2 regions of the Symbiobacterium terraclitae genome follow, and region 2 is predicted to be linked to the other one. Evidence: predicted binding sites of a transcription regulator. Region 2 holds the regulator's gene; the other holds the start of a gene.
What was found. The regulator HrcA, encoded in region 2, represses chaperone genes, less so after heat shock. The targets are predictions, from matches to a motif close to TGTTAGCACTCNNNNNNNNNGAGTGCTAACA.
Positions count from the first base shown of each region.

Region 1: groES (co-chaperone GroES) is a predicted target of HrcA. The motif match lies at 10,181-10,211, and genes of this name have one in related genera.

Region 1 is NZ_JAGGLG010000002.1:167,955-183,325, forward strand. Features, by position in the region: gene J2Z79_RS02310 (YkvI family membrane protein) at 1-247, opposite strand, end outside; molybdenum cofactor riboswitch at 445-574, shown strand; gene J2Z79_RS02315 (molybdopterin molybdotransferase MoeA) at 655-1,887, shown strand; gene J2Z79_RS02320 (molybdopterin biosynthesis protein) at 1,884-3,809, shown strand; gene moaA (GTP 3',8-cyclase MoaA) at 3,832-4,821, shown strand; gene moaC (cyclic pyranopterin monophosphate synthase MoaC) at 4,853-5,344, shown strand; gene J2Z79_RS02335 (RNA polymerase sigma factor) at 5,516-5,998, shown strand; gene J2Z79_RS02340 (hypothetical protein) at 5,995-6,681, shown strand; gene J2Z79_RS02345 (hypothetical protein) at 6,872-7,387, shown strand; gene J2Z79_RS02350 (hypothetical protein) at 7,496-8,203, shown strand; gene J2Z79_RS02355 (PHP domain-containing protein) at 8,214-9,941, opposite strand; gene groES (co-chaperone GroES) at 10,240-10,533, shown strand; gene groL (chaperonin GroEL) at 10,552-12,183, shown strand; gene J2Z79_RS02370 (HAD family hydrolase) at 12,316-13,098, shown strand; gene J2Z79_RS02375 (hypothetical protein) at 13,124-14,296, opposite strand; gene J2Z79_RS02380 (hypothetical protein) at 14,639-15,175, shown strand; gene J2Z79_RS02385 (hypothetical protein) at 15,153-15,371, shown strand, end outside.
Region 2 is NZ_JAGGLG010000004.1:73,775-89,145, forward strand. Features, by position in the region: gene prmA (50S ribosomal protein L11 methyltransferase) at 1-349, opposite strand, end outside; gene J2Z79_RS03655 (hypothetical protein) at 367-1,164, opposite strand; gene dnaJ (molecular chaperone DnaJ) at 1,226-2,380, opposite strand; gene dnaK (molecular chaperone DnaK) at 2,488-4,317, opposite strand; gene grpE (nucleotide exchange factor GrpE) at 4,351-4,941, opposite strand; gene hrcA (heat-inducible transcriptional repressor HrcA) at 5,091-6,116, opposite strand; gene guaA (glutamine-hydrolyzing GMP synthase) at 6,307-7,848, opposite strand; gene hpt (hypoxanthine phosphoribosyltransferase) at 7,879-8,418, opposite strand; gene J2Z79_RS03690 (DUF1256 domain-containing protein) at 8,567-9,169, opposite strand; gene J2Z79_RS03695 (FUSC family protein) at 9,253-10,290, shown strand; gene J2Z79_RS03700 (hypothetical protein) at 10,340-10,849, opposite strand; gene J2Z79_RS03705 (NUDIX hydrolase) at 11,040-11,498, shown strand; gene J2Z79_RS03710 (hypothetical protein) at 11,505-12,380, shown strand; gene mobA (molybdenum cofactor guanylyltransferase) at 12,398-13,003, shown strand; gene J2Z79_RS03720 (GAF domain-containing sensor histidine kinase) at 13,010-14,938, shown strand; gene J2Z79_RS03725 (response regulator) at 14,935-15,371, shown strand, end outside.

The sequences.
Region 1 (15,371 bases), on a different contig from region 2:
CCACCAGCGGGCCGCAGACGTGGTGCAGGATCTCCCGGTGCGTCTCGGCCCGCATCCGCCGGCCGAGCTCCATCACGGTCACGCCAAAGAGGCAGAAGAGCGCCGTGGCCAGCAGCACACCCGTCAACCCCCAGCGCCCGTAAGCGGCGAAGAAGCGCAGTGTCTCCTGGCCGGACGCGAAACCGGCGCCCACGACCGTTCCGATGTAGGTCGTCGCCACGCGGAACACTTGAAATCCGCGCCTCATCGGCACGCCACCGCCCCTCACATGCCCGAGTCTGTAACGGATCGAGCAGGTGGCACTCGCGCGCTCCGGCCACCGCCCGTCGCAAATCTAGTCCGCCAAGTACCGAAGTCTGTCCTCGTCCCTCCACCATATGTGTCATTAGGGGGGAGTTTGCTTGCTCTGACCCCGCGGTCAACCGTATAATGGACGCGACAACTGCATCGACCACGTCCCGAGTCTTGCGACCTGTGTTCCGAATGGTCGCCTGACCGGTCCCGGCTTTTCGGGCCAGGGTCGTCGGGGAAACCCGGCGGCCTCCCGTTGGAAAGGGGCGGAGCCTGCGGGGGGCGCCCGCGTTGTTCTGCTGTCTTCCTGCCGGGGGATGGCTGTTTTTTTACATGCGATGGACCGACGAAGCAGGTGAAACGATGGAGTTTTTTACGCTACTGTCCGTCGAGGAGGCCCGGGATCGGTGGCTGGCTGCGGTGGAGCGGCGCATGGCCGCGGAGCGGGTTGCCGCGTCTGAGGCCGCAGGGCGGATCACCGCCTCGCCGGTGCTGTCGCCGGAGGAGCTGCCGCCCTTCGCCCGGAGCAGCGTGGACGGCTACGCCGTCCGCTCGGCCGACACCTTCGGCGCCTCCGAGGGGCTCCCGGCCTACCTCACCGTCACCGCCGAGATCCCGATGGGTCAGGCGCCGACGCTGCCGCTGAACCCCGGCGAGGCGCAGAAGATCGCCACCGGCGGCGCACTGCCGGAGGGGGCAGACGCGGTGATCATGGTGGAGCACACCGAGCAGTCGGCGCCTGACGAAATCGCGGCGCTGCGGCCCGTCTCGCCGGGCGAGAACGTGATGCACCGGGGCGAGGACTGCCGGGCCGGCGCGGAGCTGATCCCCGCCGGGCGGCTGATCCGGGCGCAGGAGGCAGCGCTGCTCAGCCACGCCGGCATCCTGCAGGTGGACGTGGTGCGGCGTCCCCGGGTGGCTATCATCTCCACCGGCGACGAGCTGGTTCCCGCCGATCAGGCCCCGGGCCCCGGCCAGATCCGGGAGTCCAACGGCCAGGCGCTCTCCGCCCTGGTGCTGCGGGACGGCGGCGAGCCCGCGTTCCTGGGCCTCGCCCCCGACGACGAGGAGCGGATCCTCGCCCTCCTCAGGCAGGGCATGGCGTACGACCTCATCCTGATCTCCGGCGGCTCCAGCGTGGGCGCCCGGGACCTCACCGCCCGCCTGATCGGACGGCTGGGCGAGCCGGGCGTGCTCGTGCACGGCGTGAAGCTGAAGCCCGGTAAGCCGACGATCCTGGCCGTGGCCGGGGGCGTGCCCGTGGCCGGGCTCCCCGGCCACCCCGTGAGCGCACAGGTGGTCTACAGCCTCTTCGTGGCGCCGCTGCTCCGGCAGATGCAGGGACTGCCGCCCGAGCCGGAGTTCCGGCCCACCGTTCTGGCGCGGCTGACCAAGAACGTGGCGTCGACGGCCGGCCGCACCGACGTGGTGCGGGTGCGGCTCTTCCGGCGGGACGGCGAGGTCTGGGCCGAGCCGGTGCACGGCAAGTCCGGCCTCATCTCGACACTGGTGAAGGCCGACGGGTTGATCGTGATCCCCTCCGCCCGGGAGGGGCTGCTGGCCGGCGATACGGTGGAAGTGGAGGTCCTGGCATGAGCAAGCGGCAGATCTACCTGGAATCGCTGCCCCACGACGTAGCCCTGGAGCGGCTGCTCACCGCCCTCGACCAGGCCGGCTGGGGCCCGCAGCGAGAGGTCGTCCCCACCGACAAGGCTCTGGGCCGCATCACCGCGGCACCCGTGCGGGCCCGCATCTCGGCCCCGCACTACAACGCCTCCGCCGTGGACGGCATCGCGGTGAAGGCCAGCGATACCTTCGGCGCCACCGAGACGTCGCCGCTCACCCTGACCATCGGAGAGCAGGCCCACTGGGTCGACACCGGCGACCCCCTGCCGCCCGGCTGCGACGCGGTCATCATGGTGGAGCACGTCAACCTGCTGGACGACGGCCACCACAGCGGCGCCCGCTGCGAGATTCTGGCGCCGGTGGCCCCCTGGCAGGACGTGCGGCAGATCGGCGAGGACGTGGTGGCCACCGAGATCCTGCTGCCGGAGGGGCACACCATCCGGCCCCAGGACATGGGCGCGCTGCTGGCCGCCGGCATCCTGGAGGTACCCGTGGTGCGGAAGCCGGTGGTCACGTTCATCCCGACGGGCACGGAGATCGTCGAGCCGAAGGCCGACCCGGCCCCCGGGGAGATCATCGAGTTCAACTCGCGCGTCATCCTGTCGATGGTGTCCGAGTGGGGCGGCACGCCCGTGCGCGGCCCGATCGTGCGCGACGACTACGACCTGATCCGCCGGACGGTCCGGGAGGCCGTCGCCGGCTCCGACATCGTCATCGTCAACGCCGGCTCCTCCGCCGGCAGCGAGGACTACACCGTCCACGTGCTGAAGGAGCTGGGGCAGGTGCTGGCGCACGGCGTCGCCATCCGCCCCGGCAAGCCCGTGATGCTGGGCCTGATCGACGGCAAGCCCTTCGTCGGCCTGCCCGGCTATCCCGTCTCCACCTGGTTGACGGCCGAGCTCTTTGTGAAGCCGCTGGTCTACCGCTTCCTGGGCCAACAGGTGCCCCGGCGCCCGACGGTGCGGGCCAGCCTGGCCCGCCGGGTAACCTCGCCCATGGGGGTGACGGAGTACGTGCGGGTGAAGCTCGGCCGGGTGGGCGAGCGGCTGGTGGCCACGCCCATCAGCCGGGGCGCCGCTGTCATCTCGTCGCTGGTGCGGGCGGACGGCCTGCTGGTGGTCCCCTCCGGACTGGAGGGCATCGGCGAGGGCAGCGAGGTCGAGGTGGAGCTGCTCCGGCCGCTAAGCGAGATCCAGGAGACCGTGGTGGCCATCGGCTCCCACGACACGTCGCTGGACCTGATGGGCTCCTTCCTGCGCCGGAAGAGCGGCTTCTACCTCTCCAGCGCCCACGTGGGCTCCCAGGGCGGGCTGCTGGCCCTGAAGCGGGGCGAGGCACACGTGGCCGGCGTCCACCTGCTGGACGAGGCCACGGGCGACTACAACACCGCATACGTGCAGAAGTACCTGGGCAGGCCGGCGCTGCTGGTGCTGCTGGCCAGGCGGGAGCAGGGCTTCATCGTGCCCAGGGGCAACCCGAAGAACATCACCTCGTTCCGCGACCTGGCCCGGCCCGACGTGCAATACGTCAACCGGCAGCGGGGCGCCGGCACCCGGCTGCTGCTGGATTACCACCTGAAGCAGGAGGGGATCTCGCCTGCTGAGGTGCAGGGGTACCGCTGGGAGCTGTTCACCCACCTGAACGTCGCCGCGGCCGTGAAGGCGGGCGACGCCGACGCCGGGCTGGGCATCCGGTCCGCCGCGCAGGCGATGGACCTGGACTTCGTCCCGGTGGCCTGGGAGGAGTACGAGCTCTGCATCCCGGCGGAGCTGGAGGAGCACCCTGGGGTTCAAGCGGTGCTGACCCTGCTCCGCGACCCCGAGTTCCTGGGAGCCGTGGAGTCCCTGGGCGGCTACGACTGCGCTGACTCCGGCCGAATCCGCCGGGTCTAGCCATCTGAAGGGAGGCCCGACCATGATCGATCAGTGGGGCCGGAAGATCAACTACATGCGCGTCTCGGTGACCGACCGCTGCAACCTGCGCTGCGTCTACTGCATGCCCCTCCAGGGCGTGACGCTGGGCCCGCACCACGAGTACCTCACGTACGAGGAGCTCACGCGGGTGATCAAGGCTGCGGTGGAGCTGGGGATCGACCGGATCCGCGTGACGGGCGGCGAGCCCCTGGTGCGCAAGGACATCGTGAAGTTCCTCGCCCAGCTCAAACCCCTGGGCGTGAAGGACCTCTCGCTATCGACCAACGGCCTGCTCTTCCCCAAAATGGCCAAGGACCTGAAGGCCGCGGGCGTCGACCGGCTGAACATCTCGCTGGACACGCTCCGCCCCGACCGGTTCACGAAGATCGCCCGGATGCCCGGCAGCCCGGCCGACGTGCTGGCCGCGGTGGACGCTGCGCTGGAGCTGGGGATGGAGCCGGTGAAGCTCAACATGGTGGTCATCCGCGGCTGGAACGACGACGAGCTGGCCGACATGGCCAGGCTCACCCTGGATAAGCCGATCCACATGCGCTACATCGAGGTCATGCCCTTCTCCGAGGCGTACACCTTCACGTGGGAGAACCTGGTCTCCGCCGCGGAGATGCGGGAGCGGCTCCTGGACGAGTTCGGCGACCTGGAGCCGGTGCGGGAGGGCGTGAAGGGCAACGGACCGGCCAAGTACTGGCGGCTGCCCGGGGCGAAGGGCACGGTGGGCTTCATCTCCGCCGTCACCGAGTGCTTCTGCGCCGACTGCAACCGGATCCGGCTCTCGGCCGACGGCAAGATCAACCCTTGCCTGGGCCACGTCCACGAGGTGGACCTGAAGTCGATCATCCGCGACCCGTCCAGGACAGACGAGGATCTGAAGAACGCCCTGGCCGACGCGATCCTGCGCAAGCCCCGCGAGCACAACTTCGACGACCTGGAGTCGGACTACAAGCTGCGGGTCATGCATGGCATCGGCGGCTAGCCGTGACACGCGATACTGGAGGGAGCACTGCATGGCAGAGCTGACGCATCTGGACCCGCGCGGCAACGCCCGCATGGTCGACGTGGGCGCCAAGCAGGAGACCGAGCGGGTGGCCATCGCCCGGGCGGAGGTGCGGATGCGCCCCGAGACCCTGGCCCTGATCCAGTCGGGCGGCGTGCCCAAGGGCGACGTGATCGGCGTGGCCCGAGTGGCCGGCATCATGGCGGCCAAACGCACGGGCGAGCTGATCCCGCTCTGCCATCCGCTGCCGATCACGCAGGCCAGCGTCGATTTCGCCTTCGACGAGGCCGGCGGCCGGGTGCTGATCGAGTCCCGGGTTTCGACGGTGGGCCGGACCGGGGTGGAGATGGAGGCGCTCACCGCCTGCTCCGTGGCGGCGCTCACCATCTACGACATGGCCAAGGCCGTCGACAAGGGCATGGTGGTCGGCGAGATCCGCCTGGTGAAGAAGACCGGCGGCAAGAGCGGCACCTACGTCCGCCCCGGCGAGGAAGTGGAATAGCGCAGGCGCCCCCGTGCACAGCAGCTGCACGGGGGTCTTGCTTGTTCCGGGGCCTCGGGAAGACAGTCGGCTGCCGCTCGGTCGGGCAGCTGCTGCTCCGTGGACCTTCCGCGAACGGAACGTGCCTCCCCACCCTCTATTTTGGTGAGAACGGTCAGAGAGGGTCAGGCCATGGAGTACTTACAGTTGCTGCGGGCCCATCAGGGCTATCTGGAGCGGATTGCCCTGGCGATGCTGGGGAACCGGGCCGACGCCGAGGACGCCCTGCAGGAGACGGCTCTGGCCGGGTACCGGCACTTCGACCAACTGCGCGACGCGCACGCCTTCGGCGCCTGGATTCGGCGGATCCTGATCCGGCAGTGCCGGCAGATCCTGGAGCGCAGGCAGCGGTCCGTCCCGGTGGACGACCTGGCGGCCTACCTGCCGGATACGGTCCCGGGGCCGGATGCAGAGTCGACGGCGGTCTGGGGGATGGTGGCGCGCCTCAGCGACCACCTGCGTCCGGTGGTGGTGCTGCGGTACATGCTGGATATGTCGCAGCAGGAGGTGGCCGAGGCCCTGGGCATCCCCGTGGGCACCGTGAAGTCCCGCCTCGGGAAGGCGCTGGCGCTGCTGCGACAGATGGAGGAAGCAGAGAGGAGGGCGGCGCAATGAACGGCCGCGACGACTTCGAGCACCGCCTGGGCCAGGCGCTGAAGCGCTGGGCGCAGGCTGGAGAGCCGACGATGGACCTGGAGGCCTTGGTGCGGGAGCGGGTGCCCCTGAAGCCCGTCCCGAAGCAGATGGGGCGCCGCGGCAGCCGGTGGAAGCCGTGGATGGGCGGCGCGGCCGCAGCGGTCACCGCCCTGGCCCTGGGCGTCTCCTTGTTCAGGTGGACCTGGGCGGCTGCCGGCCTGCAGCGGTCCGCAACCCCGGCGGTCGTCGTCCATGCCGGGATGGGAGGGGAACAGGCCAGCCTGGCGGAGGTCACCCGGGGCGGCATCACCGTGCGCATCCTCGCGGCGGTGGCGAACGCCGAGGGCACCGTGATTGTCTACCGGGTGCTGGGGGCGCCTGCCACCGGGGGGAGCGACGTGCAGCCTGTGGCGGTGGAATCGGTTGTGGTGCGTCCGGCCCCGCGGTGGCCGTGGCCGTGGGGCGGTCGCACCGGCGGCGAAGAAGCGGTCGATTTTGCCACCGAACCCGTGGAGACGCCGCACGGCTACCTGGGCGCCATCTCCGCCCGTCCCCTGGAGGTCGAGGAGGCGGAGCTCGGGCTGGTCTTCCGGGTGGGCGAGGAGAGAATCACGGTGAGCGTGCCGGTCTCGCGCCAGGACAGCGACAAGTCCTCCCGTTGAGGAAGGCGTGAACCGTGGCCACCCGGGCCACTCAGGCCGTCCGTACTGGAGGGGTGTCGCTCGAACACAGGCCCCCCGCACAACAGCGGTGCGGGGGGCGTGCTCGTATCGCACAACTCGATAATTCACAGGCAGGAATATCGCCGTCGATCCGCGTACTCTACACCTGAAACCCGTCAGAGGTGATCACATGCTGCAGCTGCGGCTTCAGACGGCATTTCTGCTCCTGGTCGGGCAAGTGCTGCTGGGCGGCCTGGGCTGGTTCCTGTCCGGCCGGCTGCCCTGGGTGGGGCTCCTGACCACTCTGTTCCTGCTGTGGTTCGCCTGGCGGCTCGGCCTGGTCTTCCGCGACGAGGCGGAGCGGCGGACCCGGCGCTACCGGGCCTCCACCGCGGCCTGGACCGCCTTCCTCTCCCAGGCGCCCGGCCTCCTGCTGCTGCACTACTGGGCGCCCGACTGGATCCACTCGCTCTGGCAGGGGGCGTTCCTGCCCGCCGCCGCGCTTTTGGACCGGTACTGGCCCGGCACCGGCGCCAGCCTCGTCCCGTGGCTCTGGCTCACGGCTCCCCTGCTGATCCTGCTGTTCACCCGCCCCGCCCGCGCGCAGCAGACCCAGGAGGTACCCGTCCAGCGCCGGGCCCCGGGCGAGTGGGTGCCGGCCCGGCGCCTGGCCGACGTGCAGAAGCGCGGGCTCAAGGTGCGCTGATGCCCCGTCTGGATGCCTCTGCGCCCCCGTTAATAATCTGCAAGGGAAAAGGATGGCCTTCAGCAGCCGGTGAAATCCCCCCCACGCTGATGCATGGGGGGGATTCGTGTGCTGCGCAGGGCAAGGGAGATGTACCGGCCGTCCTTCCTGCTGCTCAGGGCGCGGCCGGGGGATGACGGTTCCCGGCCCCTCGCGGCGCCCTTCGCCTCACCCGACATCACGGTGGGGCCGGACGGGCGGCCGCAGGCGGTCGTGTGGAACCTCGGCTTCCGCGAGGTCACGGCCACCACCGAGTTCTACGCCGTGCCGGCCGGCCTGCCGGTGGCCTCGGAGACTGCACGGCTGCTGGGCGTGGGCAACCCGGCGATCATCGGCCCCGGCCAGTCGGTGCGGGTGCGCTGCAACCAGGCATGGGTGCGGGGGCACGCGGACGTCCTGCTGGTGGCAGCCTTCCATCCGGAGCTGGACCCCGTCGTGCGGCCCTTCGAGCCCCAGGCCGACCGGCACGTGGGCCAGATGAACTACCCGTGGGTCGGCACCTTCGCGGGCCTCCTCGCCGAGCGGCCGGTCCGCGTGGAGATCCGCCCCGCCCCGCAGGGCCTCTACAGGCTCAAGCTGTTCGAGGACGGGTCCCGGCTTCCCCGCTGCGACCGGGTCATGAAGCCCAACGGCCACCGGTTCCACTGGCTGGAGGTGGAGGGCGAGGCCCGGCTGCTGTTCGACCTGGCGGTGGTCGACAACAACCGGCTGGCCCTGGGCGTCGGACCCCGGGGAGGTCTTCCCGAGAGCGGGCTGCTGGCCCGGGTGGTGGCTTGAGAGAGCGGCTTCAGCCCTTCGGACGCGCGAGCCAGTCCAGCAGCTCGGGCAGGTCCATGGCGTTGATCACGTCCTGCGGCTCCACCCAGCCCCGGCGGGCCTGCCCGACGCCGTAGGGCAGGAGTTCCAGCTCCCGTACGGAGTGGGCGTCGGTGTTGATCACCAGCTTCACGCCCGCCTCCCGGGCCAGGCGCGCATGCCGGTCGGGGAGGTCGAGCCGGGACGGGCTGGCCGAGATCTCCAGCGCCGTGCCGGTGCGGGCACAGGCCTCCAGGATGCGGTCGAAGTCGAGCGCCGCGGGCTCGCGCCGGCCGATGACCCGGCCGAAGGGGTGGCCGATGATGTCCACGTGCGGGTTGTGGATCGCCCGGAGCAGCCGCTCGGTCTGCTCCGCCTCGGGCAGCCCCAGGTGGCTGTGCAGCGAGGCCACCACCACGTCCAGCTCCGCCAGCAGCTCGTCCGGGTAGTCGAGGGTGCCGTCCCGCAGGATGTCCACCTCGGCGCCGGCCAGCAGGCGGAAGCCCTCCCCCTGGTCCAGCCGGCGGATGGCGGCGATGTGCTGCCTGAGCCGCTCCGGGCTCAGCCCCCGGGCGATGGCCAGCGACTGGGAGTGGTCGCAGATGGCGAGGTAGCGGTGGCCCAACGCCCGGGCCGCCTCGGCCATCTCCGCCAGCGTCGCCGTGCCGTCTGAGGCGGTGGTGTGCACGTGGAGGTCGCCCCGGAGGTCTGCCACGGTGATCAGGCGGGGCAGGCGCCCGGCGCGGGCGGCGGCCACCTCGCCCCCGCCCTCCCGCAGCTCCGGCGGGATATAGGGCAGGCCCAGCGTCCGGTAGACGACGGCGTCGGCGGCCTCGGACTCCTCGGTTACCCGGGAGTCTTGTGCGCTGCGGTGGGGGCTGTCTGCGGCTCCGGCGGCGTACGGCCGGACGTACTCGGCAGCTGCCGGCGGAGCCATGCCTGCCAACTCCGCCGGCGGGGCCGCGCCGGCCAGCTCGGCCAGGTGGGCGGCCGAGCCTGTCCGCTCGAACAGCGTCAGGGCGAACGCCTCGGGCGGCACCAGCACCGGGTCGACCGGGCGGGGGAGCGGGGGCAGGCGGTCCAGGTGGGCCTGGACGGCGGCGGGGTCCCGGGTGGCGATCACCACGTCGATGTCCGCCACCGTCTCCTGCCGCCGGCGGACGGAGCCCGCGACCTCCGCCCGGAGCACGGCGGGGTGGCTGCGCAGGTGACGCACCACGGCCTCTGCGATCGGGGCGGCGACCCCGATGGAGACCCGGTCGGGCCGCCGGCGGACGCGGGCCGCCGCCTCGAGGATCGCCGCCTCCTTGCGGGGCCCCAGGCCCGGCAGGTCCCGCAGCCGGCCCTCCCGCGCGGCGAGCTCCAGCGCCTCCAGGCTGTCCACGCCCAGCCGCCGGTAGAGCAGCATCGCGGTGCGGGCGCCGAGGCCCGGCACGCGGGTGAGGTCGAGAACCCCCGGGGGTACCGCCTGCCGCAGCTCCTCCAGATAGCCGATGCGGCCGGTCTCCACCAGCTCGGCGATCTTGGCGGCGATTGCCTTGCCGATGCCGGGCACCCGGGTGAGGCGCCCGGCCCCGGCCAGGTCGGCCACCTGTTCGGGCAGCAGGCCGACGGCCTCGGCGGCCTTCCGGTAGGCGCGCACCTTGAACGGGTCCTCTCCGGTGAACTCCAGCAGGTCCGCGATCTCGTACAGGGCCTCGGCCACGGTGAGGTTGTCCACGAACAGCATACCTCCTGGACAGCCTGCGGCCGCAGAACTGCGGCCGCACGTTTCGCGGCGGCGCGCCGCCCCGCAGGGCGGGGCGAAGGATGGGCTGCTCCGGATGCGGCTGGAGCGGTGGATGGTTGCGGCCGGGGAAGGCTACGTCGGGGAATGGCTACAGCCGCCGGGCACAGCGGGAAAAAAAGCAAGTGGAGGGTCTTGACTCCCTCTGGAACCTTTTCTATCATAGGTCATGGTGTTAGCACTCGGGGTTAGCGAGTGCTAACAGATTCAAGCTTGAGGAGGGACCTTCGAGATGAACATCAAGCCGTTGGGCGCTCGGGTCGTCATCAAGGCGCTCGAGAAGGAAGAGCGTACCAAGAGCGGCATTCTGCTGCCCGACACCGCCAAGGAGAAGCCCCAGCAGGGTAAGGTCGTGGCCGTTGGCCCGGGCCGCACCCTCGAGTCCGGGAGCAAGGTGGAGCTCGAGGTCAAGGAGGGCGACACCGTCATCTTCTCCAAGTATGCCGGCACCGAGGTCAAGATCGACGGCGAGGAGTACATCATCCTGGACGGCGAGCGCGACATTCTCGCCATCGTTCAGGGTTAAAGGAGGTCTACGTTAGCGATGCCTGCCAAGCAGATTATCTTCGACGAAACCGCTCGGCGCAAGCTGCAGGCCGGCGTTGATGCTCTTGCGAACACCGTGAAGGTCACCCTGGGTCCCCGTGGCCGGAACGTCGTGCTCGACAAGAAGTTCGGCGCCCCCGCCGTCGCCAATGACGGTGTCACCATCGCCCGCGAGATCGAGCTCGAGGATCCCTTTGAGAACATGGGCGCCCAGCTGGTGAAGGAGGTCGCCACCAAGACCAACGACGTCGCCGGCGACGGCACCACCACCTCCACCGTCCTGGCCCAGGCCATCATCAAGGAGGGCCTGAAGAACGTCACCGGCGGCGCCAACCCGATGATCCTGAAGCGGGGCATCGAGAAGGCCGTCGATGCCGCCGTCGAGTCCCTGCGCAAGATGGCCATCCCCGTCGAGACCAACAAGGCCATCGCCGAGGTCGCCTCCATCTCCGCCAACAACGACCGCGAGATCGGCGAGCTCGTGGCCAAGGCCATGGACACCGTCGGCAAGGACGGCGTCATCACCGTCGAGGAGTCCAAGACCCTCCAGACCGAGCTCGAGACCGTCGAGGGCATGCAGTTCGACCGGGGCTATGTCTCCGCCTACTTCGTCACCGATACGGAGAAGATGGAGGCCGTCCTGAACGAGCCCTATATCCTGATCACCGATAAGAAGATCTCCGCCGTTCAGGACCTGCTGCCCGTGCTGGAGAAGGTCGTGCAGCGCGGCAAGCCCCTGCTGATCATCGCTGAGGACGTCGAGGGCGAGGCCCTGGCCACCCTGGTCGTCAACAAGCTCCGCGGCACCCTGCAGGTCGCGGCCGTCAAGGCCCCGGGCTTCGGCGACCGCCGCAAGGCCATGCTCGAGGACATCGCCATCCTCACCGGCGGCGAGGTCATCTCCGAGGAGCTGGGCCGCAAGCTGGAGAACGCCACCGTCGAGTCCTTCGGCCAGGCCCGCCAGGTCCGCATCGAGAAGGAGAAGACCACGATCATCGACGGCGCCGGCTCCGCCGAGGCCATCAAGAACCGGGTCGCCTCCATCAAGCGGCAGATCGAGGAGACCACGTCCGACTTCGACCGCGAGAAGCTGCAGGAGCGGCTGGCCAAGCTGGCCGGCGGCGTGGCGGTCATCAAGGTCGGCGCGGCCACCGAGGTCGAGCTGAAGGAGAAGAAGCTGCGCATCGAGGACGCCCTGAACGCCACCCGGGCGGCCGTTGAGGAGGGCATCGTCGCCGGCGGCGGCGTCGCGCTGCTCCAGGCCCAGAAGGCCATCGACGAGCTGATCGAGACGCTCCACGGCGACGAGAAGGTCGGCGCCCAGATCGTCCGGCGTGCGGTCGAGGAGCCGCTGCGCTGCATCGTCGAGAACGGCGGCCTCGAGGGCTCCGTCGTCGTCGAGAAGGTCCGCAACCTCCCGGCCGGTCACGGCTTCGACGCCCTGAAGGAGGAGTACGTGGACATGGTCCAGGCCGGCATCATCGACCCGGTCAAGGTCACCCGCTCCGCCCTTCAGAACGCCGCCTCCATCGCCGCCCTGGTCCTGACCACCGAGGCGGCCGTCACCGAGAAGCCCGAGAAGAAGGAGTCCGCCCCGAACCCCGGCATGGGCGGCATGGATATGATGTAGGTTGACAGCCAGTCTGACAACCAGTACACCCCTCAGCTACCGGCTGGGGGGTGTTCCTTTTTCCGGATCGCGCTTGTGCCTCCGGCGGCCCGGCTTGTGGTAAGATACCTCAAACGGCAGGAGGTGGACGCGTTGGTCAGGGCAATCCTCTTCGACCTGGACGAGACACTGATCCTGGACGAGCCCGTCACGCGGGCGGCGCTGGCCGAGGCGGCCGCCCTCGCGGGGCCGGGCGTCGACCAGGCGCGCCTGGCCGAGCGGGCGTGGTCGGAGGCCCGGCGCCTCTGGGCCGAGGGTCCGTACGCCGCCTACTGCGAGCGGATCGGCCACAGCGCGGCCGAGGGGCTCTGGGCACGCTACGATCGGGGCGAACACCCGGCCATCGCCGGCCTGCGGGCGTGGGCGCCGGGATACCGCACGGCGGCCTGGCAGGCGGCGCTCGCCGCGCAGGGGATCCGCGACGACGACCTGGCGCGGTCCATGGTGGGGCGCTTCGCCGCGGCCCGGCGCCGGTACCCGCGCTATCCCGAGGTCGATCCGCTGCTGGCCGCGCTGCGGGCGCGCGGGCTGCGCCTCGGCATCGTCACCAACGGCGTGACGGACCTGCAGCGGACCAAGCTGGCCGGGTCGGGGCTGGAGGAGGCGTTCGACGCGGTGGTGATCTCCGGCGAGATCGACTGCGGCAAGCCTGACCCGGGCATCTTCCATCATATTCTCGGGGAGATGGGAGTGCCGCCGGCCGAGGCGGTGATGGTGGGCGACAACCCCGGGCGCGACGTGGCCGGCGGTCGGGCCGCCGGCCTGCGCACGGTGTGGGTGCAGCGGAACGGCCGGGCGCGGGATCCCCGCCACCCGGCCGACCTGGAGTGCACGGACCTCTCGGCCATCCTCCCCTGGCTCGACGGGCTCGCCTGAGGCGCCGCCCCGGGCCACGGCGCACCTACCGCAGCGGCCCGAAGCGCACGGCCGTGATGTACGGGATGCGCTCCGGCGTCTCCAGCACCTCGGCCAGGGGCTGGGCGGCCTGATCGATCATGTCGGCCAGCCAGGTGCCCGCGAGGCGCATGAGGGCCCCCTCCCGGATCGCCCGGGCCTTCCAGCAAGTGTCGAACTGCTCGGGAACCCGGAACAGGCAGAAGCGGCGCAGACGCTGGTAGTCGGCCAGGCCGGCGTCCAGGACCGGCGCCAGTTCGGCCTCCAGGCGCTCGTCCGGCTGCCACAGCCCTTCGGCCGCAGTGCGCGCCGCTGCGACCGCCGCCGTGCGCAGCCGGGTGACGTACCCGAAGAACAGGCGCCCGTCCCGGAACGGGCGGGCCCATGTGGCCCACCACAGCACCGGCAGGGCGACGATGAAGGGCACGGACCAGGGGACCGCGGGCAGGACGAGCGCGTTGACCGGCGCCGCGGCCATCAGGATCAGGTTGAGGGCGCCCCAGCCCACGGCCCAGGCCAGGGCCTTCGCATGCTGCCGCCGCATGGACGCCACGGCCCGGTTCAGGGCTGCGAGTCGGCGCTCCACGGCCTGCTCCGCCGCGTCCACGGCCTGGCGCACCCGGTCGCAGAGCCCCAGGAGGCGCTCCTCCAGCTCCGCGGTCTCCCGCACCAGCCGCGCCGCGGCCTCGGCGTCGGCCTCTGCCCCCGCGGTCAGCGGAACGTGCTTCCCGTCGAGCCGGGTCAGGGCGGAGAGGGCCAGTCCCCGTGCGGCGGCGGGGTCCTTGGGCATCGTCATCTGGGCGCGGATCAGCGCGTGCACGCCCAGGGCCCATTCCGTGAGGGCGGCCGCCGCCTCGCCCTCGCAGCTGTGCAGGCGGAACAGCGCGGCCTCGCAGGCCTTGAGCGCCGCGGCGTATTCCTGCCTGCAGGTGTAGTACTCCCGGGCCGCCGCGGCCTGCAGGCAGTGGCTGCGCACCTCCAGCAGGTGCCCGAGGGCGGCGGCGATGTCGTTCCGGTGGTCGGAATCCAGGTCCAGGTGGTCCGGGAGGTCTCCCGCGTCTGCCGCCTTCGCACTGGCGGGCGGATCCGTCCAGGGCGCGGCGAAGAGGCCGCCGGCGGTCCACCCGGCGACGGGTTCCTTCCAGATTCCGGAGGCGCGCTGCTGGGTAATCTGTACCATGCGATCAGCCCCCTCTGTCACGGCAGGAAGGTGGCGGCGCCATGGCGCCGTGGTGCAGCCGCCCCGCACCACGACGGGGCGGGGAGTTCCTTCAACTCCAACTTACCACCCGGAACGGCCCCGAACCATGCGAGAAAAAGACTAATTTCGGACTAGTCCGCCGCGCGCTCCTCCGGCGCCGGCCGGCCCTCCCGTGGGCCCACCATCACGAGGCCAGATCGAGCAGCGGCAGGGTGCTGGTTACGGGGAGGACGGCCCCGGGCCCGTCGATTGCAGAGGAGTAAACAGTGTAATGAGCGAAGTTGTAACCACGCGGTTACTCCTCCGTGCGGGAGGGATTCGGTGGAAGCGGCGCATCGTGAACGGCCCGACACCCGCCTGGAGCTCTACCTGGTCGCCGGCCTGCTGCTGGCGGCCTGCGCGGGCGCGGGCTGGCTGGTCGCCCGGATCGCCGGTGCGGCGGGGGCGCCCCGCCCCCTCGAGTTTGCCGGGCTCCTCTTCCTGTTGGTCCTGGCTGCGTACCTGTGTCTGATGGCCTACGAGCTGCGCACCGTCTGCTACCTGCTGGAGGAGCAGGAGCTGCGCGTCGCCCAGGGTCGCCGGGCGGTGACCATCGACCTCAGCCGGCCCATCCGGCTGCACCGCTGGCTGAACCGCTGGAACGGGGAAGCCGCGCCCCGGGACCTGGGGGGCGTGGCGGTGGAGTGGTACCCGCCCCTGGCGCTGGTGCGCACGGGGACCTGGGTGGTGCTGGGACAGGACGCGTCGGGACAGCGGCGGGCCCTGGCCCTGCGGCCGTCGCCGCGGCTGCTGGCGCTGCTGCGGGAGTGGGCGTTGCCGACCTGGGGGGAGGAGCATGACGAGACTCCTGGTTTCTGAACTTATCCTGGTGCTTCTGTCGGGCGCCTTTGCCGCCCTGGGCGTTCCCTGGCTCTCGGGCCGGCCGGCCTCCTGGCCGCTCTTCCTCGTCGGCGTCATGATGGCGATGGCCTTCGTGGCCCTCTACGCCGTCGCCAACCTGGCGGGAGGGCGCCTCCGGCCCCGTGCCAGACTGGCGCTGGGGGCGGTCGCCCTG
Region 2 (15,371 bases):
GCAGCGGCTTGAAGTAGGCCTTCCAGTTGTTCGCCCAGTCCTCGTCCTCGACCCAGCGGAAGCGGGCGGGCTCGATGGCGCCCAGGCCCATGCCCCGGAGGCGGTCCAGCGCCGCCTCGAGGCGCAGCCGCTGCTGCTCCAGGTCGTCGGTCTCCGGCAGCCAGCCCGTCACCGTCACCCACTCGGGGTCCCCGGGCACCAGGTCCGTGATCTCCCAGTTGGGCCGGTTCTCCAGCACAGCCAGCGGGTCGTCGACGGCGTAGCCGCTGCCGCTCAGCTCCATCAGCAGGTTGCCCACCGCGTCGGCCGCCGCCCGGCGGCAGCGGATGGTCGTCTCCAGATAACGCAAGATCTGCTCCTCCTCGTTCAGTCCGCCGCCACCTGCCGCACCTCGTCGGGCAGCGCAAGCGGCTCGGACTCGGGGTACGTCCACTCCAGCCTGTACTGGAAGCTCGAGCCCCGCTGTGCCGGGCGCTCCACCAGGATGGAGAAGGCCAGGGGGCGCAGGCTCCGGGTGTCCACCCAGAGCCGGTAGGCCACCTGCTCGTCCGGCCCGGCCGGCGCCACCCGCATCACGGCGGGGTCCAGGTCCAGGGCGAAGACTGCGGCCTCCGCCCCGCCCAGCCGCTCCCGGCCCAGCAGCTCGGCCCCGCGCAGGCCCACCACCAGCGGCGCGGCCAGGTTGTCCGGCTGAAACGCCGCCACCTCGGCCACATCGTCGGCCGTCACCCGGAGCCAGCCCCCGCCGCGCACCTGCCGCACGAAGAGCCCGCCCTCCGCCAGGTAGTATTCGAAGGGCGTGCGGGCGGGGCCGCTGCCCACGTCGCCGGAGAGGTGCAACAGCAGCGGGTCGGCCTGGTACTGGCCCGACAGCCGGGTCGCCGGGAAGAAGCCGTCGGGAGAGGTACCCGTCAGCTCGGCCGTAAAGTCGTAGCGCGCCGCGGCCAGCAGGGCTCTTCCGGCCGCCTCCACCACCTGCTCGGGGGCGAGGCCCCGGGTGCGGTCGGTGAGTGTGTTGAAGGCCCAGGCGCCCAGCGCCGCCAGGAGGACCAGGAGCAGCGCGCCCAGCGCCCGGCGGGCGCGCCGGCGCCGCCTTGCGGCCGCCCACGCCTCGGGCGGCAGTGCAGGATCGAGTACCGGATCACGGCGGACCGACCAGGACACGGCTGCACCTCCAATGTCAACAGGGCCTCCCCCGCGCATGGGGGGAGGCCCGCTCCTTGCGCTAACGGCCACCCAGGGCATCCTTCATCTTCTCGAAGAACCCCTTCTCCTTGTGCTCGGCCATGCCGGAGACCCGCTCGCCGCGGAGGGCGGCCAACTCCATGAGCAGCGCTCGCTCCCGCTCGGAGAGGCGCCCCGGCGTCTTCACCCTGATCACCACGTGCTGGTCTCCCCGGCCCGAGCCCCGCAGGCGCTTGACGCCCTTGCCCTTCAGCCGGATTGTGTCGCCCGGCTGCGTGCCCTCGGGCACCCTGATGACCTCGGGCCCGTCCAGCGTCTGCACCTCGATCTCGGTGCCCAGGGCGGCCTGGATGAAGGAGATCTCGGCCTCGCTGTACAGGTCGTCGCCCTCGCGGCGGAACCGCCGGTCGGGCCTCACCCGCATCACGATATAGAGGTCGCCGGGGGCGCCGCCCCGCTCGCCGGCCTCGCCGTAACCGGGCATGCGCAGGCGCTGCCCGGTGTCCACGCCGCCCGGCACCCTCACCTCGACCCGCTTCGTCTTCTGCACGCGCCCGCGCCCGTGGCAGGCGGGGCAGGGCGACTCGATGATCTTGCCCTCGCCCCGGCAGCGGTCGCAGGTGCTGACGTTGACGAACCGGCCGAAGACGGTGTTCTGGGTAACCTGAATCTGCCCGGTGCCCTTGCACCTGGGGCACGTGACCGGGTTCGTGCCCGGCCGGGCTCCGGAGCCGCCGCAGGTGTCGCAGTCCTCGGTGCGGGGGACGCGCAGCTCCTTGGTGCAGCCGAAGGCGGCCTCTTCCAGGGTCAGCTCCAGCTCGTACTCCAGGTCCGCGCCGCGCACCGGCCCGCGTGCGGTCCGCTGCCGCCCGCCGCCGAAGAACATCTCGAAGATGTCGCCAAAGCCCCCGAAATCGCCCTGCCCGAAGCCGCCGAACCCCTCGAAGGGGTTGCCGCCCATGCCGCCCATCTGCTCCGCGGCGTGGCCAAACTGGTCGTAGCGGGCCCGCTTCTCGGGATCGGAGAGGGTCTGGTAGGCCTCGTTGATCTCCTTGAACTTCTCGGCGGCGTTGGGGTCGTCCTTGTTGGCGTCCGGGTGGTACTTGCGCGCGAGGGTGCGGAAGGCCTTCTTGATCTCGGCCTCGGTGGCGTTCCGGGGTACGCCCAGCACCTCGTAGTAGTCGCGTTTGGCCAGTCGGCCCACCCCCCTACTCCTTAGAAGTTACCACCAGGGCAGCGCCGGGGCAAGTGACAGGAGGGGGGCTCGAGCGGCCCCCCTCCCGAACCGCAGTCCAGTGCGGCCTACTTGTCCTCGTCCTTCACCTTGAAGTCGGCGTCCATGTGCTCGCCGCCGCCGGCCTCCTGGCCGGTCTGGGCGTTGGCGCCGGCCCCGGCGCCCGCCTTCTCGTAGATGGCCGCCGAGAGCTTGTAAACGGCCTCGGTCAGCTTCTCCGTGGCCTGCTTGATCGCCTGGGCGTCGGTGCCCTTGAGGGCCTCCTTCACCGGATCGATGGCGTTCTTCACGGCGTCCAGCAGCGACTGGTCGATGCCCTTGCCCTCGGACTCCTTGAGCATCTTCTCTGCATTGTACACCGCGGCGTCCGCATTGTTGCGGATCTCGGCCTCCTCGCGGCGCCGCTTGTCCTCGGCGGCCATCGCCTCGGCCTCCTTGATGGCCTTCTCGATCTCCTCCTTGGACATGGACGTCTGCGACTGGATGGTGATCTTCTGCTCCTTGCCGGTGCCCAGGTCCTTGGCCGAGACGTGCACGATGCCGTTGACGTCGATGTCGAAGGTGACCTCGATCTTGGGCACGCCGCGCGGCGCCGGCGGGATGCCGTCGAGGATGAACCGGCCCAGGGTCTTGTTGTAGGCGGCCATCTCGCGCTCGCCCTGCAGGACGTGGATCTCCACCTGAGTCTGGCCGTCCGCGGCGGTGGAGAAGATCTGGCTCTTCCGGGTCGGGATGGTGGTGTTCCGCTCGATCAGCTTGGTGAACACGCCGCCCAGGGTCTCAATGCCCAGGGAGAGCGGGGTGACGTCGAGCAGCAGGACGTCCTTCACGTCGCCCTTGATGACGCCGGCCTGGATGGCGGCGCCCATGGCGACGACCTCGTCCGGGTTGATGCCCTTGTACGGCTCCTTACCGAAGAAGCGGCGCACGGCCTCCTGCACGGCCGGGATGCGGGTGGAGCCGCCCACCAGCAGCACCTTGTCGATCTCGCCGGGCTCCACGCCCGCGTCCTTCAGGGCCTGGCGGGTGGGGCCCATCGTGGCCTCCACCAGGTCGGCCGTCAGCTCCTCGAACTTGGCCCGGGTGAGGGTCTCGTCCAGGTGGACCGGCCCCTCGCTGGTCATAGTGATGAAGGGCAGGTTGATGTTGGTGGTCGTCACGGAGGAGAGCTCGACCTTCGCCTTCTCGGCGGCCTCGCGCAGCCGCTGCAGCGCTTGCTTGTCCTTGCGGAGGTCGATGCCATGCTCCCGCTGGAAGCGGTCGGCGACGTAGTTCACGATGCGCTCGTCGAAGTCGTCGCCGCCCAGCTTGTTGTTGCCGGCCGTCGCGATGACCTGGAAAGTGCCGCCGCCGAGCTCGAGGATCGACACGTCGAACGTGCCGCCGCCCAGGTCGAAGACCAGGATCCGCTGGTCGTCGCCCTTGTCGAGGCCGTAGGCCAGCGCCGCCGCGGTCGGCTCGTTGATGATGCGCAGGACCTCGAGGCCGGCGATGGTGCCGGCGTCCTTGGTCGCCTGCCGCTGGGAGTCCGTGAAGTAGGCCGGCACGGTGATGACCGCCTGCGTGATCTTCTCGCCCAGCTTCGCCTCGGCGTCGGCCTTCAGCTTGGCCAGGATCATCGCCGAGATCTCCTGCGGCGTGTATGTCTTGTCGTCGATGCGGACCTTGTAGTCGCTGCCCATGTGCCGCTTGATCGAGATGATCGTGCGGTCGGGGTTGGTGATGGCCTGCCGCTTGGCCACCTTGCCGACCAGCCGCTCGCCGGTCTTGCTGAACGCCACCACCGACGGGGTGGTGCGGTCGCCCTCCGCGTTCTCCAGCACGGTGGGCTCGTTGCCATCCATCACGGCCACGACCGAGTTGGTCGTGCCGAGGTCAATGCCGATCACCTTGGCCATCTGCCGTAAAGCCTCCTTGTTCTGGTCTGCCCGCTAGCTGCGCCTGTTGACCTTGACCAGGCTCGCCCGGATCACCCTGTCGCCCAGCCGGTACCCCTTCTGGAACTCGGCCAGCACCACGCCGTCCTCCTGCTCCGGGTCCTCATCGGTCATCATGGCCTCGTGCAGGTTGGGGTCGAAGGGCTTGCCGACCGCCTCGATCGGGGTGACGCCCTCCTTCTCCAGAACGGCCCGGAACGCGCGCGCCGTGAGCTCGACGCCCTCGCGCAGCCGCTCGTCGCCAGGGGTGGGCGGTGTGGCCAGCGCTCTTTCAAGATTGTCCAGTACGGGCAGAAGGTTCAGGAGCAGCCGCTGGTTCCCGTAGACCGCCACTTCCTCCTTCTCCCGCTGCATGCGGCGCCGGTAGTTCTCAAAGTCGGCGTGCAGCCGGATGAGCCGTTCGGTCAGTTCGGCCACCTTCGCCTCGGCGGCCTGCGCTGCCTGGCTCTCCTGGTCAGCGGAGGCGGCCTCCGGTGCTTCGGCGGCCGGCTGGGCTGTCTCCGTCTGCTCCTGCTCCGGAGCGCCGTCCGGCGGCGGTTCTGGTGGCGTCTGATCCCGGGGGGTGTTCCTGGACTGCTCCTCCATCGATGCCGGTCACCTCTTCTCCTTGTTAGCACTCGGTCGAACCGAGTGCTAACGCATCCACAAATGAACATAGCACCCACCTGTACCCGTGTCAAGCCCCGCACAGGGCGCGGAAAAGCCCGGGGATGCGTTTCCCCGGGCGAATCGCCTCAGCCCCTCCTGGTCGCCTCATTGAGGTAGGCGGAGATGGAGTTCAACACGGAGACCACCCGCGCGTACTCCATGCGCTTGGGGCCGATCACGCCCATCTTGCCGATGATCTCGTCGCCCAGCCGGTAGGTGGCCGTGACGATGGAGCAGTCCGCCAGCTCGCGCACCCGGATCTCCTCGCCGATCTGGACCTCCACCCCGTCGGTCTCCTTCTCGGGCTGCAGCAGGTCGACGACCGACTCTTCGTGCTCCAGGAACGAGAGCAGGCCCTTCAGCCGGTTGACGTCGCGAAACTCGGGCTGGTCCAGCATGTGGGTGGTGCCGCCCAGGTAGAGCCGCCGGCGCTCCCCGGGCTCCATCCGCTGCTCGAGGAAGTAGAGCGCCTGCTCCAGCAGCGAGCCGTACCGGGAGAGTTCCCGCTGCAGCGCCTGGAGCGCCCCCCTGGAGAGCGACTCCACGCGCTGGCCCCGCAGCTGCTCGTTCAGGACCTCGGTCACCTGCTGAAACTCCAGAAGGGTGACCTCGTAGGGCATCTCCAGCACCTTGTTCTCGATCATGCCGCTGTCCGTAATGTAGACCAGCAGCGCCTTGTCACCGCTCAGCGGCACCAGGCGCAGCTCCTTGAAGACGGCCTTCTCGAACTGCGGGCCGGAGATCACCGCGGTGAGGTGGGTGGTATCGGAGAGAAGCCGGGCTGTCTCACGCACCAGGGTGTCGATCTCGTAGATCTTCCGCTCGAACGTGCGCCGGATGCGCTCCCGCTCGGCTTCGGTGATCGAGTACTCGGGCATGAGGCAGTCGACGTAGTAGCGGTAGCCCCGGTCGGACGGGATCCGGCCAGCCGAGGTGTGCGGCTGCTCCAGGTAGCCCAGTTCCTCCAGGTCAGACATCTCGTTGCGGATGGTGGCAGGACTGACTCCGAGGTTGTACTTGCGCGCAATCGTCCGTGATCCGACCGGCTCGGCGGTGGCAACGTAGTCTTCGATGATCGCCTGCAGCACCTTGTTCTTGCGGTCATCAATCACGGGGAGTCACCTCCGCTTGACCCCATAGGCCAAAAAGGCATTGACTGGTTAGCAGTCAACGCCTACGAGTGCTAACGCACCTAGCTTGAAAATAGCATCAGACGCCTCGAAAGTCAAGCCGCCCTAGGGCTCGCAGTGCGCGCAAAACGAGGGCCGGAGGCGCACAGCCCCGGCCCCTCGCCTGCTTGGGTTACTCCCACTCGATCGTGCCCGGGGGCTTTGAGGTCATGTCGTAGACCACCCGGTTGACCTGCGGCACCTCGTTGACGATGCGGTTGGAGATGCGCTCCAGCAGCTCCCACGGGAACCGGTAGAAGTCGGCCGTCATGCCGTCCTCCGAGGTAACTGCCCGCAGGACGATCGGGTAGGCGTAGGTCCGCTCGTCGCCCATCACACCCACGCTGCGCACGTCCGGCAGCACGGCGAACGCCTGCCAGATCTTGTCGTACAGCCCGGCCTTCCGGATCTCCTCGATGTAGATCGCGTCGGCCTCCCGCAGGATCGCCAGCTTGTCCGGCGTGACCTCGCCCAGCACCCGGATGCCCAGCCCCGGGCCCGGGAACGGGTGGCGGCCGACGATCTCCTCGGGCACGCCCAGGGTGCGGCCCACGGCGCGCACCTCATCCTTGAACAGCTCCCGGAAGGGCTCGATCAGCTGGAACTTCATCTCCTTCGGCAGCCCGCCCACGTTGTGGTGCGACTTGATCACCTGCGCGGTCCCGGTGCCCGACTCGATGACGTCTGGGTAGACGGTGCCCTGCACCAGGTAGTCGATCTGCCCCAGCTTGCGCGCCTCGTCCTGGAAGACGTAGATGAACTCGTTGCCGATGATCTTCCGCTTCTGCTCGGGATCGGTGACGCCCTTCAGCTTGCTGAGGAAGCGCTCGGAGGCGTCCACGTGCACCAGCTTGATGCGGAAGCGGTCCCGGAAGGTGCGGACCACCTGCTCCGCCTCGCCCTTGCGCAGCAGGCCGTGGTCGACGAACATGCAGGTCAGCTGGTCGCCGATCGCCTGGTGGACGAGCACCGCGGCCACGGAGGAGTCGACGCCGCCCGACAGGGCGCAGAGCACCTGGCCGTCACCCACCCGCCGGCGGATCGCCTCGACCTGGCTGGCGATGAAGGACTCCGTGGTCCAGTCGCCCTTGCATCCTACAATGTTAAAGAGGTAGTTCTTGATGATCTCCCGGCCCTGCAGCGTGTGCACCACCTCGGGGTGGAACTGCACGCCGTAGAAACGCCGGCCGTCGTCGCCGATGACGGCGACGGGCGTGTTCTCTGTCGAGCCCAGCACCCGGAAGCCCTGCGGCACCCTGACGACCGAGTCGAAGTGGCTCATCCAGACCTGGGTCTCGCCGCCGAGCCCGCGGAACAGCGGGTGCTCGCCGGGCGCCAGGCGGAGAACCGCCTTCCCGTACTCCCCGCGGTCGGGGCGCTCCACCGCGCCGCCCAGCTGCAGCGCCATCAGCTGCATGCCGTAGCAGATGCCGAGGACCGGGATGCCCAGCTCGTACACGGCCGGGTCGATGCGCGGGGCGCCCTCGCCGTAGACCGAAGCCGGCCCGCCGGAGAAGATGATCCCGCTGACGTTCGCCTCCCGGAAGCGGCTCGCCGGTGCGCTCGCAGGCCAGATCTCGCAGTAGACTTGCAGCTCGCGCACGCGGCGTGCGATCAGCTGTGAATACTGACCGCCGAAATCGACGACGACAATCAGATCACTATGGCGACTCATCCTGCCTCTCCTTCCGCAGCGCGGCGCACCTTACGACTCGTAGATCTCTGGCTTGAGGATGCAGATCTCGCGCAGGTTGCGGTACTTCTCCCGGAAATCGAGCCCCATCCCGACCACGAAGAAGTCGGGCACCTCGAAGCCACGGTAGTCCACGGTGACGGGAACCTTGCGGCGCGAGGGCTTGTCCAGCAGGGCGGCCACCTTGAGGGAAGCCGGGCCGCGCTGGGACAGGTAGTCCTTCAGGAACTTGATCGTCAGTCCGGTATCGACGATGTCCTCGACGATCAGCACATGCCGCCCCTCGAGGGTATAATCGAGGTCGAGCAGCACGCGGTGCACGCCGGTGGACTTCGTCGCAGCGCCGTAGGACGAGATGCGCATGAAGTCCAGCTCGGCCGGGATCGTGATCGCGCGGAACAGGTCGGAGCAGAACAGGGCAGCGCCCTTCAAGATGCCAACCACAACCAGGTCCTTGCCGGCGAAGTCGGCCGAGATCTGCGCGCCCAGCTCCGCGATCTTGGCCTTGATCTCCGCCTCCGAGATCAGTACACGTTCCACATCCTGCTGCACCGTTCCGGTCTCCTCTCCTGCCCTGAATTCGCCTGTTTTGGCAACAGTCTACCCATCCTGTCCGGAGGCGTCAAGGCCGCATCGGACCATATAAAAAGGGTTCGCCGCGCACGGCGGCGAACCCCTCGGGCGGCCTGTTGAACTCGAATCAGGCGAAGACCGTCTGGGCGGTCCGGCGGTGTGCGAAGAGCCGGCCGGATTCGTAGTCGTCCCAGAACGCCAGCAGACCGTCTGCGATGACTTCCGCCATGCCCACGGTCTGATCGAGGCCGGCGAACCAGATCATGAACGGGAAGTTGGCCGTACCGCCCATGATGTGCATCTGGCCCACCCGGGGCAGGCTCTTGCCCATGGCGGCACCGGGGCGCAGGGGCCCCCGGTTCAGCGTGATGCGGCCGGGGCGGCCCACCGCGGCGTCCACCGCGATGAGGTAGGGCAGCTTCTCCCGCCGCAGGGCGCCGGCCCAGGCCTCGAAGAGCCGGCCCCGCAGGTTGGTGGCGTGCACGGGGTTCTCCAGGTCGCCGACGTACTCCCCGGTGAAGCCCTTCCGCTTCAGGAACCAGCCGATGAACGGCCCCAGGGAGTCGCCGGTGGAGCTCGTGGCGCCCACCAGGAAGAAGACGGGCAGATACCGCTCCGGCTGCAGGAGCGAGCGGAACTGCAGGCCGAGCGCGGTCGCCAGCTGTTTCGCAGCCGTCGGTTCCCGGAAATGCACGTCCAGCACCGGTGAAGGCACGCCGTCGCGGGGCACCGGGCACTCCTCCTCTGTTCTGGTAATTCCGACTATAACAGGAGTTACCCGCACTGTCAATCGTTGGATATGGGGGATGGCATATGGATTTTCCCCTGCGCGTTCTCCAGCCGTTCCTCGGCGCCCGCATCGTGAAGACCGGCCTGGCTGTCTTCCTGACGCTCGTCCTGCTGCACCGGCTGGGCTCCAGCTACGCGACCTTCGGCGCTGTCGCCGCGGTGCTCGCCGTCCAGCCCGCCATCAGCAAGGCGCGGGAGACGTTCCGGCAGCAGCTGCTGGGCAACGCGGTGGCCGGCCTCGTGGCCACGCTGCTGGGCATGTGGCTGCCGGTGACCCCGCTCACGATGGCCCTCGGGGCGATCCTCGCCCTCGGCCTGCTGGTGCGCTTCCGCCTGACGGAGGCAGCGGGGCTGGCGGTCGTCGTCGTCCTCTTCGTGATGGACAGGCCCGAGCACGACTTCCTGCTGTACACGCTGGAACGCATGGGCATCATCGTGGTCGGCATGGCGGTGGGGTTCGTGGTCAACCGGCTGATCCGCCCGCCTGACGTGCTGGGGCGCGCCCGGGCCGAAATCGCCTCCGGGGAGCGGGCGGTCGACCAGTTCATGGAGCGGCTGCTGCTCAGCCTGGGCGCCCCGCAGGAGTACCAGAAGGAACAGATCAAGCGGGATGCGGCCAGGGCGCAGGAGCACCTGGCAGCCGCCCGGGCCGCGCTCGACCTGGGCGAATCCGATGTCCCGCCGGCGCAGGCGGCGGTGCTCAGGCAGGCGAACAGTTCACTGTTCGTCTTCGTCGAGGCGATCATGGACGTCCACAAGCTGGTGCTGGAGGCCGGCGGCCTGCCGCACGGTCCGGAGCGGGAACTGCTGACGGCGGTTCTCCGGTCGCTGCAGCGGTACCGGGCCTCCGTGCTGGGCCAGGCGCTGCACGGCGCCGCCGCCGACCCGGACGCCGCGCGCAGCTTCCATTCCGCCCTGGCCGCGTTCGGTCAACGGGTGGAGCGGCTGGTCGACCTGCGCGATCGCCGCGACTTCGGCCTGCAGTTGCATCTCGTACTGGCCGAGATCCGTCATATGGGATGGCGCGTCGACTCGCTGGCGCGCCTCTGCGGACAGGGATGACGGCAGGGGCCGCGAGGCACGGTCCTGCCGTCGTGATCCGCCCACCGGGCTACTGCACGAGGCCGTAGCCGGGATAGAAGCCGTAGGGGATGCCCACCATGCCGGGTGGGTACTGCTTGGCGAACCCCCCGCCCGGGGTCGGGCCCCAGCCGGGCATCTTGCCCTTGCCGAAGGGCATCCAGCCCTTGCCGAAGGGCTTGCCGCCCTTGCCGTAGAGCATGTCGCCCATGCCCGGGGACATGTCGCCCTTGCCGTAGGGCATGTCGTCCTTGCCGAAGGGCATCCAGCCCATGCCGGGCATCTTGCCCTTACCGGAGGGCATCCAGTCCATGCCGGGCATGCCGCCCTTGCCGAAGGGCATCCAGCCCATGCCGGGGCCCATTCCGCCCATGCCGGAGGGCATCCAGCCCATGCCGGGGCCCATTCCGCCCATGCCGGAGGGCATCCAGCCCATGCCGGGGCCCATTCCGCCCATGCCTGAGCCCATACCGGAGCCCATGCCGCCCATGCCGGAAGGCGTGCCGCACATGCCGCATTGCATGCCGCCGCCCTGATTCATGTCACCCGTTCCGCCCCGGGTGCCAGAGCCGCCTGCCCCGGGGGAAGAGGGGAATCCTACGGGTCCGTAAAACATCGACTTCACCCCCGTTCCTCAGGGTATGAGCCGGCGGCGCGAACAGTGCCGCACGGGCACGCCCGCAGGGCAGAGGCCTGTCCGGGTGGTAATACTGAAGGAGTTGTTCACACGCATGGCCGCCGTCACGCGCGACTTCACCGTCTCCACGTTTGTCGTCCACGAACAGAAGGTGCTGCTCCTCTGGCATCGCAAGCTGGCGATGTGGCTTCCCCCGGGCGGACACATCGAGCCCGGCGAACTGCCCGACGAGGCCGCCGTCCGCGAGGTGCGGGAGGAGGCCGGCCTCGAGGTCGTCCTCACCTCGCCGCCCGGGCTGCCCCCGGTTCCCGGCCCGCGCCAGCTGGCCCGGCCGGAGGGCATTCAGCTCGAGGAGATCGAGCCCGGCCACGAGCACATCGACCTCATCTACTTCGCCCGCCCGGCGGACCCGGCGGCGGTCAGGCCGGTGGCCAACGACGAGGTGGAGCGGGTGGGCTGGTACGGCCGCCCCGACCTGGACCGGATCCCGCTGACACCCGAGGTGCGCACCTGGGTGGAGAGGGCCCTGGCGGCCGCCGCAGAACGGGAGTGAACGCCGATGCGCAGAGTGCTCGTCCTGCTGGTTGCGCTGCTCGCGCTGACGGCCGGATGCGGGGGGGAGCTGACCACGGCAGAGGCCGCTGCGGCCAGCGCACAGCGGTTCATGGCGTCCCTCTCGGCGGGCGACTTCGCCGGGGTGTGGGGCGCGCTGACCAGCGAGGCCCGGGAGCGGATGGGGAGCAGCGCCGTGGCCGCGTACCTGCGTGAGACCGAGGTGGAGTACGACCGCGTCGGCGACGCGGTGGAGGTGGAGCCGGGGTTGATGCGCGTGCCCGTCGCCGGCCTGACGGTGACGGACCCCGGACGCACCGTGAAGTGGCCGGAGGCCTGGCTGACGCTCCGGCAGGAGGGCGATGGCTGGCTCGTGGCCTGGGCCGATCCCCTCTTCGACGCCGCCCTGAGCGCCTACCACAACACCGAGTACGTGGAGCAGCTGGATCTGGCCCGCGCCATCGTCGCCATCGACCCGTACCACTACCGGGGCCACCTGGAGATGCACTACGCCTTCCGCGGCCTCGGCCGGCTCCGGCAGGCCGAGCACGCGCTGCAGCTGGCGCAGGAGCGGGCGACGGCGGCGCAGAAGCCTGACGTGCTGGCCGCGTGGGCCCGCTTCAAGCTCGCGATCGGCGCGCCGGCCGACGCCCTGGGCTACGCCCAACAGGCGCTGGACCTCGCCAAGCCGTACTACCCCGGAACGTACTCCCCCGCCTGGTGGGCGGAGACCCTGGTGCTGAGCGGGCAGGCTGCCCTGGCGCTGGGGGACGGGGAGACTGCGGCCCTCTACGCGGAGGCGGCCGCCGCCGCAGACCCGAAAAATGCGGCGCTGGCCCTGTTCCGGCAGCAGTTGCCCGCATTGCCCGCGAATGAGCCATAGTACGAGGTGAGGGCCAGATGGACCCAAAGCTGCAGGCCTGCGGTGTGATCCTGGCCGGAGGCCGCTCGACCCGGATGGGCAGCAACAAGGCGCTCCTCGAGCTGGAGGGGGAACCGCTGGTGAGCCGCCTCGCACGCCGGTTCACTGGCTGGTTCGAGCAGGTCGTGATCGTCACGAACACCCCCGACGAGTACGCCTTCCTCCAGTTGCCGATGGTCGGCGACCGGATCCCCGGCCTGGGCCCGCTGGGCGGGCTCGAGGCCGGCCTGCGCGCGAGCCGGTTCGAGCACGCCTTCTTCTGCGCCGTGGACATGCCCTTCGTGGACGAGGCCCTGGTCCGCTTCATGGTGGGCGAGGCCCGGGGGTACGACATCGTCGTCCCCGCGGTGGACGGCGAGTTCGAGCCGATGCACGCCGTCTACGGCAAGGGCTGCCTTCCGTTCATCACCCGGAACCTGGATTCCCGGCGGCTGCGGCTGGTCTCCATCTTCGACGAGGTGCGCGTCCGGGTCGTCGAGGGCGAGGAACTGCTCCGCTTCGGCGACCCCGCTCGGCTCTTCTTCAACTGCAACACGCCGGCTGATTGGGAACAGGCCCGCCTGCGGGCGCGACAGGAAGGCTGATCCGCTATGCACAAGTCCAGGTCGCTTCTGATCTCCATGCTCTCGCTCGGGCTGCTGGCCGGTGCCTCACTCCTGCTGCCCCTCTACTTTCCGGGCATCGGGCAGCCGCTTCCGCCGCCCTTGACCAGTCTGGCAATCGCCGCGATCATCGGCCTCCTGGTGTGGCTGGCCCAGCCCTGGCGCGTGGCCATCCGCGGTGCGCGCGGCGACATCTCGATCTCCATGGCCATCGACGTGGCGGCCATGCTCCTGTACCACCCCTTCATCGCCGCGCTCGGTTCGGCGGTGGGCACCGCCAGCCACCACTTGTTCGGCCTGCCCTTCATCCGGCCGCGGACGTGGGAGAACCGGGTGGCCAGGGCCGCGGTACGCGGCGTGGTCACCTTCGCCGCCGTGGCCCTGGGCGGCTGGGCGGCGGAGATGCTCAGGCCGGCACCGGGGGACATCGTGTTCAGCCAGGACTGGCTGGCCATCTTCGTCGGCATCTCGATCCGGCTGCTCATCCGTATCGTGGGCTACCCACTGGGCATGGCGGCGCTGCGGAGGGACCCCGTCTGGGAGAGCCTGCGCAGGGAGTGGGAGCGCCTGCCACTCGTCCCCTTCCTCCTGACCACCACGCTGGGCGGGACGGCCGCGCTGATCTTCCAGTACCAGCCGCCGGCGATCGTGCTGCTGTTCGGCCCGCTGGCCGCCACCTGGGCGCTGTCACAGGAGTTCCGCCGGCTGAACGAGCTGCTGGACACGCTGGAGGACAAGGTCCAGGACCGGACGGCCCGCCTGGAGGAGACGGTCACCGCGCTGGAGCGGCGGCTGGCGGAGTCGGAGGCCCTGCACGCCGTGGACGAGGCGATCAGCACGGCGATCCACCCGGACGAGGTGCTCGCCGTCATCGCCCGGGAGTCGGTGCGGGTGACGGGCGGGTCGTCGGCGCTGGTGACGCTGCTGACGGCCGACAACCGCCAGTTCGTGCGGGCGACCAGCGGCGAGGGCATGGAGAAGTACATCGGGCTCGAACTGCCCATGCAGGGCAACCTGACGAGCCTGGTGCTGCAGACGGGCCTGCCCCACGTCTCGCGCAATCCGGAGCGGGACCCGCGCCTCAACCAAGACCTGGTGCGGGCGGGGCGGTGGCGGGACGTGATCGAGGCGCCGATCCGCACCAAGGACCGGACCCTGGGCGTGCTGGTTGTGGCCAGCCAGCAGCCGGACCGATTCGACGAACAGCACCTGCGGCTGCTGACGCTGCTCGCCAACCAGGCCGGCCGCCTGATCGAGAACTCCGAGCTGCACGCCAAGGCGCGGGAGGTCGCCGTGCTCGAGGAGCGCAACCGGCTGGCCCGCGAACTGCACGACTCGGTGACCCAGGTGCTGTTCGGCCTGACGCTGAACCTGGAGTCGGCGGCCAGCGTGCTCTCCCGCAACCCCGAGAAGGCGGCCTCGCTGGTGACCCGCTCGCAGGAGATGGCCGCCGAGGCGCTGGCCGAGATGCGGTCGCTGATCTTCGAGCTGCGGCCGGCGGCCCTCCAGGAGAAGGGGCTGGCGATGGCCCTCAGCAACCACGTCAACCTCTTCCGCCGCCGGCACGGCATCGACGTCTCGCTGACGCTGGAGGGCGACGAGCGGCTCCCGCCCGAGGTGGAGTTCGCCCTGTACCGGGTGGCGCAGGAGGCGCTGAACAACGTGGCCAAGCACGCCAGGGCGCAGCATGTGCGGGTGCGGCTGCAGCTTCAGCCCGACGAGGCCCGGCTGGAAGTGTGCGATGATGGCATCGGATTTGATCCGAACGCTGGCACGCGGGGCGGTTCGTTCGGTATGATCGGGATGAGGGAGCGGTTGAGCGAAGTAAAGGGTTTCCTTGAGGTCGAGTCTGCGCCAGGCCAGGGAACCTGCATCCGGGGCCGCATTCCCCTAGCTGCCGGAGGTGACGCCCGATGAACCCCATTCGAGTTCTGATCTGCGATGACCACTTCATGGTGCGACAGGGGCTCGCGACCTACTTCGGGCTGCAGGACGACTTCGAGGTCGTCGGCGAGGCCGCGGACGGCCGGAAGGCGGTCGAGATGGTGCGCCAGCTGAAGCCCGACGTCGTGCTGATGGACCTGATGATGCCCGAACTCGACGGCCTGAGCGCCCTGCGGGAGCTGAAGGGAACCGGGGCACGGGTAATCATCCTCACCTCGTTCCTGGATCTGGAGAAGGCGATGTCGTGCATCGAGGAGGGCGCGCTGGGGTTCCTGACGAAGGACATCGAGCCCGCCGACCTGGTCGATGCCATCCGCGCCGTCCACCGGGGCGAGCCGCGCCTGCACCCCGAGGTGATGAAGCGGCTGATGGTGCGGACGGCGCAGCCCCATCAGCCCCGCCGCCG